DNA from 3 places in the Klebsiella sp. Sb-30 genome. Region 1 is predicted to be linked to each of the others. Evidence: predicted binding sites of a transcription regulator. Region 1 holds the regulator's gene; each other region holds the start of a gene.
What was found. Region 1 encodes CRP, which controls carbon source genes, mostly activating them, when cyclic AMP is high. Its sites were predicted from a motif close to ATGTGANNNNNNTCACAT; they were not measured.
Positions count from the first base shown of each region.

Region 2: a site for CRP is predicted at 1,724-1,741, ahead of hpt (hypoxanthine phosphoribosyltransferase). Genes of this name have one in related genera too.
Region 3: a site for CRP is predicted at 1,183-1,200, ahead of azuC (stress response protein AzuC). Genes of this name have one in related genera too.

Region 1 covers NZ_CM172749.1:435,904-439,072, forward strand. Annotated here, with positions in the region: gene AC236I_RS01965 (YccS/YhfK family putative transporter) at 1-1,717, opposite strand, end outside; gene crp (cAMP-activated global transcriptional regulator CRP) at 1,770-2,402, opposite strand; gene AC236I_RS01975 (OsmC family protein) at 2,709-3,113, shown strand.
Region 2 covers NZ_CM172749.1:4,421,786-4,424,954, reverse strand. Annotated here, with positions in the region: gene AC236I_RS20730 (glucose/quinate/shikimate family membrane-bound PQQ-dependent dehydrogenase) at 1-1,664, opposite strand, end outside; gene hpt (hypoxanthine phosphoribosyltransferase) at 1,868-2,404, shown strand; gene can (carbonate dehydratase) at 2,466-3,128, opposite strand.
Region 3 covers NZ_CM172749.1:1,907,830-1,910,998, forward strand. Annotated here, with positions in the region: gene AC236I_RS08910 (MFS transporter) at 1-1,040, opposite strand, end outside; gene azuC (stress response protein AzuC) at 1,251-1,334, shown strand; gene AC236I_RS08920 (DUF2766 family protein) at 1,414-1,665, shown strand; gene AC236I_RS08925 (MFS transporter) at 1,714-3,169, opposite strand, start outside.

The DNA.
Region 1 (3,169 bases):
GATAGTGTGTGTTAAAACCGGGTTCCTGCATGGCCTGATTCAGCGAGTTATACAGCGAGTTATGCGCCTGATTGACGCGCATCCGGCGATAGGCCAGCGCCGGAGCCTGATGATCGTCGCTAAGAATCAGCCTGATCGCTTCCTGATCGGCTTCCAGCGCGTCGTGAGCGTTCTTACGCAGTAGCCCGCTTTGCCATTGCGGCCATAGCCAGACCATGCCGCCAAAGGCGATAAGGCAGCCGATAAGCGTATCGATAAGCCTGGCGACAATATACTGCTCGCCGTTGAGCGTCAGAAGCTGCAGGGTATACACCGCCGTCACGGTAAAGCCAACCATCGCCCAGCCATAATGCTTGCGGATAATCAGGTAGCTCAGCAGCGTGACGAGCAGCATCGCGGAGAGCGTATAACCCTCCGGGACATGGAAGTGCAACGCCAGTCCGGCGATGGCCAGACCGGCAAGCGTACCTGCCGCCCGATGGACGATACGTACCCGCGTCGCGCCGTAGCCGTTTTGGGTTACAAAAAGCACCGTCATCAGGATCCAGTAAGGCTTGGGAAGGTTCAGGGCACTTCCCATCAGGCTCGCGGCCGTTAACATCACGCAGATACGCGCAGCGTTACGTAACGCCGGTGATTTTAACGAGAGATAGTTTTTTAGCGCGGGCAGCAGCGGCAGACGGCGCTCTTTATCCGCCATCAGGTTGCGAGCGTACAGCGGGCGCTGGGTACGCAGCACCCGGGCTATTCGGCTGAAGTGCCAGGCGCAGAACTGCCCTACCGGGTTGTCCGGATGCTGCCAGGCAATTTTCTCCAGCGCGCCGATCTGCTTATCCATGTTAAAGCGCCGCGGATAGCGGTGGTACAGGATGTCATCGGCCAGCACCCGCAGGCGAGCGGCAACGGTTTGCGCGTTCCAGCGGATCACCGCCTCGGCATGGCTGCGTTCTACCAGTTTTTGTACTTCTTCGGGTTGGTGCAGGCTGACGGAGATATGTTCCTGCAAATCCAGCGCCATCTGAAACGCCCGCAGCAGGCGCTTGTGGTCATTGCGCTGGTTCGCCGCCAGCATATGCATCTGCTGGTAGCATTGGGTGATCAGGTCCACCACCTTCTGCTGGCGCGTGAGCAGCGGCGGCAGTGAAGTGGTGGGATCGATATGCTGGGTCAGCAGGCTGTATTTGGCTTCGCAGTAGTTAGCCAGCTCGCGATAGAGCAGGCTCAGCGATTCGCGCAGCGGCTGCTCGCGCCATAGCCAAAACCAGAACCAGTTAAACAGACCGTACCACAGCGTCCCGAGGGCGTAGATCAGCAGTGGCTCCCAGACGGGCATGTTTCCGGCAAGGCTCAGGGTAAAGATCGCGGCAATCAACGAAGCGGGCAGAAGCCTGGCGTGCAGAGAGCTGATCTCCGCCGTCACGCCGAGCAGCAGCGCCAGGCCGCTGAGAATCAAAGGTAGCGGGATCGCCTGCTGAAGCAGAAGCTGGACGACCAGACTGCAGCCGGCGAACAGCGAACCGCCAATAATCAAGCGTTTAAAAAAACGTTTGTGCGGCGTATCCAGACCGGCGACGTTACAGCAGGCGGGCACCAGCGAGAACAGCAGACCTTGCTGTAAATGACCGAGGAGGAGGCCGATTGCGACAGGCAAACACAACACCAGCGTTTGCCGCAGTGCATAGTTGACTTCCGGGTGGTAAATCAGCCTGCGCCACATAGAGGGAAAACAAAAACGGCGTATTGCGCAAGCAATACGCCGTTTTATCGACTTAACGCGTACCGTATACGACGATAGTTTTACCGTGTGCGGAGATCAGGTTCTGATCTTCCAGCATCTTCAGGATACGGCCAACGGTTTCGCGGGAACAGCCAACAATCTGACCAATTTCCTGACGGGTAATTTTAATTTGCATACCATCAGGGTGGGTCATCGCATCCGGCTGTTTTGCCAGGTTCAACAGCGTCTGAGCGATGCGCCCGGTGACGTCGAGGAAGGCAAGGTTACCCACTTTTTCTGAGGTCACCTGCAGACGGCGAGCCATCTGCGACGACAAGCGCATCAGGATATCCGGGTTAACCTGAATGAGCTGACGGAATTTTTTGTAGGAGATTTCGGCCACTTCACATGCGGTTTTCGCACGTACCCAGGCGCTACGCTCCTGGCCTTCTTCAAACAAGCCTAATTCACCGATGAAATCGCCCTGGTTGAGGTAAGAGAGGATCATCTCTTTACCTTCTTCATCCTTGATGAGCACAGCCACAGAGCCTTTGACGATGTAGTACAACGTTTCTGCTTTTTCACCCTGGTGGATCAGCGTGCTTTTAGATGGGTACTTATGAATGTGGCAATGAGACAAGAACCATTCGAGGGTAGGGTCTGTTTGCGGTTTGCCAAGCACCATGCGCGGTTATCCTCTGTTATAAGCTATCTCCGGGTGCCGACACTACACGGCATCCGGGCATGCAATCGTATTGTTTCCCTATGCCTGGGAAACGGGCTGGTGATTTTTCTTCAGCCTGTAATGTGAACTCCTCTGCATACATGCAGTACATCAATGTAATACTGTAGCATCCCGACTGTTTTAGCATAGCTTTTGCCGCATGTCTCCTGGTGTCTCGCTTCAGCATGATGCAGGTCGCCTTCCGTTGCGAGAATTGTTATGTACGCGTAATCTGTCAGGAAAATTGCAACCTTGGAGTTAAATTTTATGCAAGCTCGTGTGAAATGGGTTGAAGGGTTAACCTTCATCGGAGAGTCGGCGTCAGGTCACCAGATTCTGATGGACGGCAACTCCGGAGATAAAGCGCCAAGCCCAATGGAGATGGTGCTGATGGCGGCGGGCGGATGCAGCGCGATCGATGTCGTGTCTATTTTGCAGAAAGGTCGTCACAACGTGACTAACTGTGAAGTCAAGCTGACGTCTGAACGTCGGGAAGAGGCGCCGCGTCTGTTTACCCATATCAACATGCATTTTATTGTCACCGGCAAGGAGCTGAAAGATGCGGCCGTCTCCCGTGCGGTGGATCTGTCGGCGGAGAAATACTGCTCGGTGGCGCTGATGCTGCAAAAAGCGGTGAACATCACCCATTCGTTTGAGGTGGTAGAGGCGTAATGCCAGATACCCGGTGGCGCGATGCTTACCGGGTTGACACCGTCTTGCAGGCCGGC
Region 2 (3,169 bases), 1.4 Mb from region 1:
TCGAACATGGTGGCGCCCCACATATCCGCGCCGGTCAAATCTTTCTTCGGACGGAAGCTCAGGTCGGAGAATGGCTGAGTTTTAGAGACATAATCGCCTTTCGCTGCCCCCTGAGGAACCGGTTTTTCCGGTGCCGGGACGACCAGTTCGCCGTTACGACGGTCAAGGACGAAGATATTACCGGTTTTGGCCGGTGCGTAGATGACCGGAACGGTTTTACCGTTAACGTCGATATCCGCCAGCGTAGGCTGAGACGGCATATCCATGTCCCACAGATCGTGGTGAACGGTCTGATAGCTCCATACCAGTTTACCGGTGGTCGCGTTCAGCGCCACGATAGAGCTGGCGTAGCGTTCCTGCTCCGGCGTACGGTTACCGCCCCAGATGTCCGGAGTGGTCACGCCCATCGGCAGGTACACGAGGTCCAGCTTCGCATCATAGGCCGCAGGCGCCCAGGAGTTCGGGGAGTTCAGCGTGAAGTGATGTTCATCATCCGGAATGGCGTTCGGATCTTTCGCGCCCGGATCGAAGACCCACAGCAGTTTACCGGTGTTGACATCAAAGCCGCGAATGACGCCCGACGGTTCGCGCGTCGAGAAGTTATCGGTCACGGCACCGGCAATGATAATGGTGGTATCGGTCACGATCGGTGGCGACGTCGGTTCGTACATCCCCGGCGTGGTGACCGGCATGTTGGTCTGCAGGTTGAGAATCCCTTTGTTGGCAAAGGATTCGCACAGCTGGCCGTTGTCGGCGTTAATGGCGAACAGGCGACCATCGTTGACCGGCAGGATAATCCGGCGCGGACAGTTGGCGACGACATCTGCCGGTGCGTTGTCTGCTTTCGCTTCGTGATAAGAGACGCCGCGGCAGGTGACGTGCTGGAAGGACGGATCCGCGTTCAGCTGCGGGTCAAAGTGCCATTTTTCTTTCCCGGTAGCCGCATCAAGGGCAAACAGACGCTGGTGGGCGGTACACAGGTACAGCATGTTCCCCACTTTAATCGGCGTCACTTCGTTGGTGATTTCACCCGGATCGTTGGGCTGCTTCAGGTCGCCGGTGCGGAATACCCAGGCTTCCTTCAGGTTTTTCACGTTATCGGCGTTGATTTGCTTCAGCGGTGAATAACGTTGGCCTTCCTGGTTACGGCCGTACGCCGGCCAGTCGCCATCGGCAACCGCGGAGATCGGCGCCGCAGGCGTCGCATCGGCATTCAGGGTACCGTTCACTTCCTGCGGATCGTTAAAACCGGCCCAGGTCAGGATACCGCCGCTGATCAGCAGGGCCACAACCAGACCGGCGACCGCGCCGGCCGATGGGATCGGCAGACGACGCCAGACAAAAGGCAAAATGAGCCAGATGCCGAAGAAGACCAGAATATCGCTACGCGGCGTAAGCGCCCAGAAGTCAAAGCCGACTTCCCAGACGCCCCAGATCATGGTGGCGAGAAGCAGCGCGGCATAGAGCCAGAGCGCTGCGCGTTTGCCCCGCAACAGCATCACGGTGACGGCCAGCATGACGAGGCCAGCAATAGGGTAATACCAGGAGCCGCCAATGGCCGCCAGCCATACCCCGCCAATAAGAAGATACAGGCCGCAGAACGCTGCAAAGAGAGCTGTCAGCGTCACGAGAAGCCGTGATTGTTGAGACTTTGTTTCTGCCATAGAAAGACACTCGGTTGTTTGTTAATTTTTTAATTGCAATTAATTATAGGATTTAACAAGTGTGATCGGAATCACAAAATGGGCTTTATTATTCCCTGCATCGCATATTTCTTTTTACTGGTATACTGCATAGCTTGCCGGTCAATGTCGGTGCATTCGCAGCGGTGTTGATGATTTATCTTAAGAATCAAATGGTTAGTTTAATGAAACATACTGTAGAAGTGATGATCCCGGAAGCCGAGATCAAAGCGCGTATCGCCGAACTGGGTCGTCAAATCAACGAATGCTACAAAGACAGCGGCAGCGAGATGGTGCTGGTGGGGCTGCTGCGCGGCTCATTTATGTTTATGGCCGATCTGTGTCGTGAAGTGCAGGTGCCGCATGAAGTCGATTTTATGACCGCCTCCAGCTACGGCAGCGGCATGTCGACGACCCGTGACGTTAAAATCCTGAAAGATCTGGATGAAGACATTCGCGGTAAAGACGTATTGATTGTGGAAGACATTATCGATTCCGGCAACACGCTGTCTAAAGTGCGTGAAATTCTCAGCCTGCGTGAGCCGAAATCTCTGGCTATTTGTACGCTGCTGGACAAGCCTAGCCGCCGTGAAGTGAACGTGCCGGTAGAGTTTGTTGGCTTTGCTATCCCGGATGAGTTCGTGGTCGGCTACGGGATTGATTACGCTCAGCGCTATCGCCATCTGCCGTACGTCGGCAAAGTGGTGCTGCTGGACGAGTAAGGTTTCATGCAACCCCGGACGATGGCGCACCGCGCTGCCGGGGTTTTCTGAAGCGGGCGGCTTACTTGTGGTTGACGTGTTTGCTCTTGAGGTTGGAAATTCCGTGGCGGTAGCGCTGTTCAAGGGTTTCGCGGCTGACGGCAGTCACATCAAGATCGCGTAACAGCCCGTCATGGATACCGTAGGCCCAGCCGTGGATGGTGACCTTCTGACCCCGCTTCCACGCCGACTGCATAATGGTCGAGTGGCCCAGGTTATAAACCTGCTCCATCACGTTCAGTTCACATAATGTATCCAGTCGACGCTCTTCAGGCATTTCGCCCAGCAGCGAACTGTGTTTGAACCAGATATCGCGAATATGCAGCAGCCAGTTGTCGATAAGCCCCAGCTCGGTGTTTTCTACTGCCGCCTGCACGCCGCCGCAGCCGTAGTGGCCGCAGATGATGATATGCTCGACTTCTAGCACGTCAACGGCATACTGCACCACGGAAAGACAGTTCAGGTCGGTATGAATCACCAGATTAGCGACGTTACGATGGACAAACAGTTCACCGGGCTCAAGGCCGGTTAACCGTTCCGCAGGAACACGGCTATCAGAACATCCAATCCACAGAAAGCGTGGCTTCTGCGCTTGTGACAATTTTGCGAAAAAGCCGGGGTCTTCTTCCACCAGCATTTTTGACCATAGTGCATTATTGCTGATGAGTGTATCTATATCATTCATGGACGTTTACGGCCTGTAACCAAGTAAGTGCGTTGGGCTAA
Region 3 (3,169 bases), 1.5 Mb from region 1:
AGCGAGATGACGTTTAGCGTCCCGTTTATTAACAGCAGCCGACGGAAGCCGAGCCAACGGATGAGCGGGGTGGTGGCGGGTTTAATAGTGAAGTTGCCGACAAACACCGCCAGCACCAGCAGCCCGGAATGGAACGGATCCATACCAAAGCCAACCTGAAACAGCAGCGGTAACAGAAAGGGGACGGCGCTGATGGAAGCACGGAAAAGCGATCCTCCGTACATCGTAACCCGAAAGGTGGGTACCTGTAGCGCATCGAGACGCACCATCGGCCACTCTGCCCGGCGGAAATGGCGCAGAGCGAACAGCATGCATCCCGTACCGATCCCCAGCAGGACCAGGGTTGTCCAGCCTTGTGGTCGGCTATCGCCAAGCAACTCCATGGCGCTCACCAGGCTCACCATAGCAACCGATGTCGCAAAGAAGCCGGGAAGGTCAAAGGGACGTCGCTGCGCTTCGCGGATATCGGGAATAATTCGCAGCGACAGCGCGATGGCGATCAATCCCAGAGGAACATTAATAAAGAAAATCCAGTGCCAGCTGGCATAGCGGGTAATAAAGCCACCCAGCGGTGGACCGATGATCGGCGCAACCAGCGCCGGCCATGTCAGTGTGGCAATGGCTTTGATGAGCTGATCTTTTGGCGTGGTACGCAGTACCGCCAGGCGGCCGACGGGCACCATCAGCGCGCCACCAATACCCTGAAGGATTCGCATGGCGACAAAGGTGTCCACGTTGCCGGCAAAGCCGCAAAAAACGGAGGCAAGCGTAAAAATAGCCAACGCCAGCGTGAAGATCTTACGCGCGCCGAAGCGATCGGCAATCCAGCCGCTGGCCGGGATCAATACCGCCAGCGTAATCAGGTAGGCGCTGATACCGATATTGAGGTCAACCGCCGCAACGCCAAAATCTTTTGCCATGTCCGGCAGCGCGGTAGCGATTACCGTCCCGTCAAGAAACTCCATGAAAAATGCGCCGGCGACCAGCAGCGCAGGAGCAGAGAAGGCGCGGCCTTCTCGTGAAGAGATATCTGTACTCATTGTGTGTTTGCCATCGCCTGGTGAGGTGCCTATCGCGGGAAAAACGTGCAGGCTCTTAACTCTGCGATTTCCCTCACTTTTGTTTAATTTATAAATTATTCTTGTAAATAAATTGTGAGTTAGCGCATGTTTCTATTGATTTATGTGATGCAAGTCATATTATAGACCCCATCAATGGTAACACCTGCATAACAAAACCGGAGTCGCTTCATGAAACTGCGCAAAATTCTGAAGAGCATGTTCGAGCAGTACTGCAAAACATTCAAAGATGTACCGCCTGCCGGTATGTTCTGATAAAAAAACCTGCTGCGGCAGGTTTTTTTATCTCTCGGGATTTAGGTTACTATTACGCTCCTCGAAAAAGGAGTAATAAATGTCTCAACATCTCACCGAACAAGACGAACTGGTTTCTGACGTTGTCGCCTGCCAGTTGGTTATCAAACAGATTCTCGACGTCATTGATGTCATCGCCCCTGTTGAAGTCCGCGAAAAAATGACCACGCAGCTGAAAGCCATCGATTTTGCCAGCCATCCGGCTTCGGCCGATCCGGTGACGCTGCGCGCGGTCCAAAAAGCGATTGCGCTGATTGAGCTTAAGTTTACGCCGCAGGGTGAAGCACACTAAGTTGTTTCGCCCCGCTATCGCTGTCGATGGCGGGGCGAAAACCAGACGTTAATGAGAGATAGCGGCCCTTGCCGACGCCGGCTGTTCATCTTTAAATAGCTTACTGTTGCCCCAGCACTCTTCATAACGATGGCCGACTAAATCCTCCACGATAATACGCACATCGGACGGGATATCGCTAACCTTACCCCCTGCTTTAATCCGCGCCACTTCCTGCAATACGACCAGGTGCGCTTTGCGATCCAGTTTCATCTGCTTGCTGAAGACAATGGCTGCCAGCGCCAGCAGGATCACGCCGCTACAGAACACCACCGCAATGGCGGTCACGGCGCTTTCTGGTTGCGTATGCGCTTTCGACTGGAACCCGTAAAAGCTGAGAATAGCTCCCATCGTGAAGACAATAATCGAACGCAGGATTTTTCCGGAGAAGGTCATGGCGCCCGCGTAGATCCCTTCGCGGCGGCGGCCGGTATAGATCTCATCAACATCGGCGAGGAAGGTGTAAACGGTCCATGGAATGTAGTACACGCCGCCGGTACCCAGGCCAAACAGCACCGTGATCCCAAACATCAGGATGGTTGCCAGATGAGCGGGCAGATGGAAAAACCACAGCGAGGTGTACAGCAACACGGAGAAAATCACGATGCTCAGCGCCAGAATATAGGGCTTGCTGAATCCCTTTTTCACACACAGGCCGATAAACAACGCCGTAGAGAGCAGCTGCAGAATCGAGTTCAGGCTGTTCAGCCCGGCGACCATCGCCGGATCGTGCTGCAGGACAAAGATAACGAAGTAGGTAAAGATCGAGGCAAACAGCCATTCTGCGCCGAAACCGCAGAGATACATCCCAAGATGTTTGCGGAACACGCGTAGATAGAAGGTTGAACGCATATCCTTCGCCAGCATCAGCAGGGTCGTGAGCAGGCCTTTTTTCTCATTCACGCGAACTTCTTCTTCACGCGGGCGCTCCCAGCTGCAAAACCACAGGCAGGAGATGGCGATAATCAGAATAACCCCGTAGGTCAGCCCGGTCAGGAAGAACGGTGTGGCGGAGTCTTTGCCGTACAACAGGATAAACTGACCTGGGATGAACGCCGCCAGGAAGTTGGCAAGCTTGCCGAAAATGGCTTTATAGCCGGTCAGTTTAGAGCGTAATGAGAAGTCGTCGGTCATTTCGGTGGCTAAGGTTTCATAAGGCACCATGACTGAGGTATAAATAATCTCAAAGACGACGTAGGTGCAGAGGTAGTACCAGAAACCCAGCCCCTCAACCCACAGCAGCGGGTAAAACATCATCAGCGGGATGCCGATCAATAAAAAGAAACGTCGGCGTCCGAAGCGTTTGCCGAGCCGCGTTTTACCGAAGTTATCGGTCAGGTAGCCCATTAACGGATTGCTGATCGCATCGATGATGCTGGCGACGGAGAAAATGAACGACGCCTCAATCAGCGTCAGTCCGCAGAACGTGGTGTAGAAATAAAGTAGCCAGGCGCCGCTGATTGCC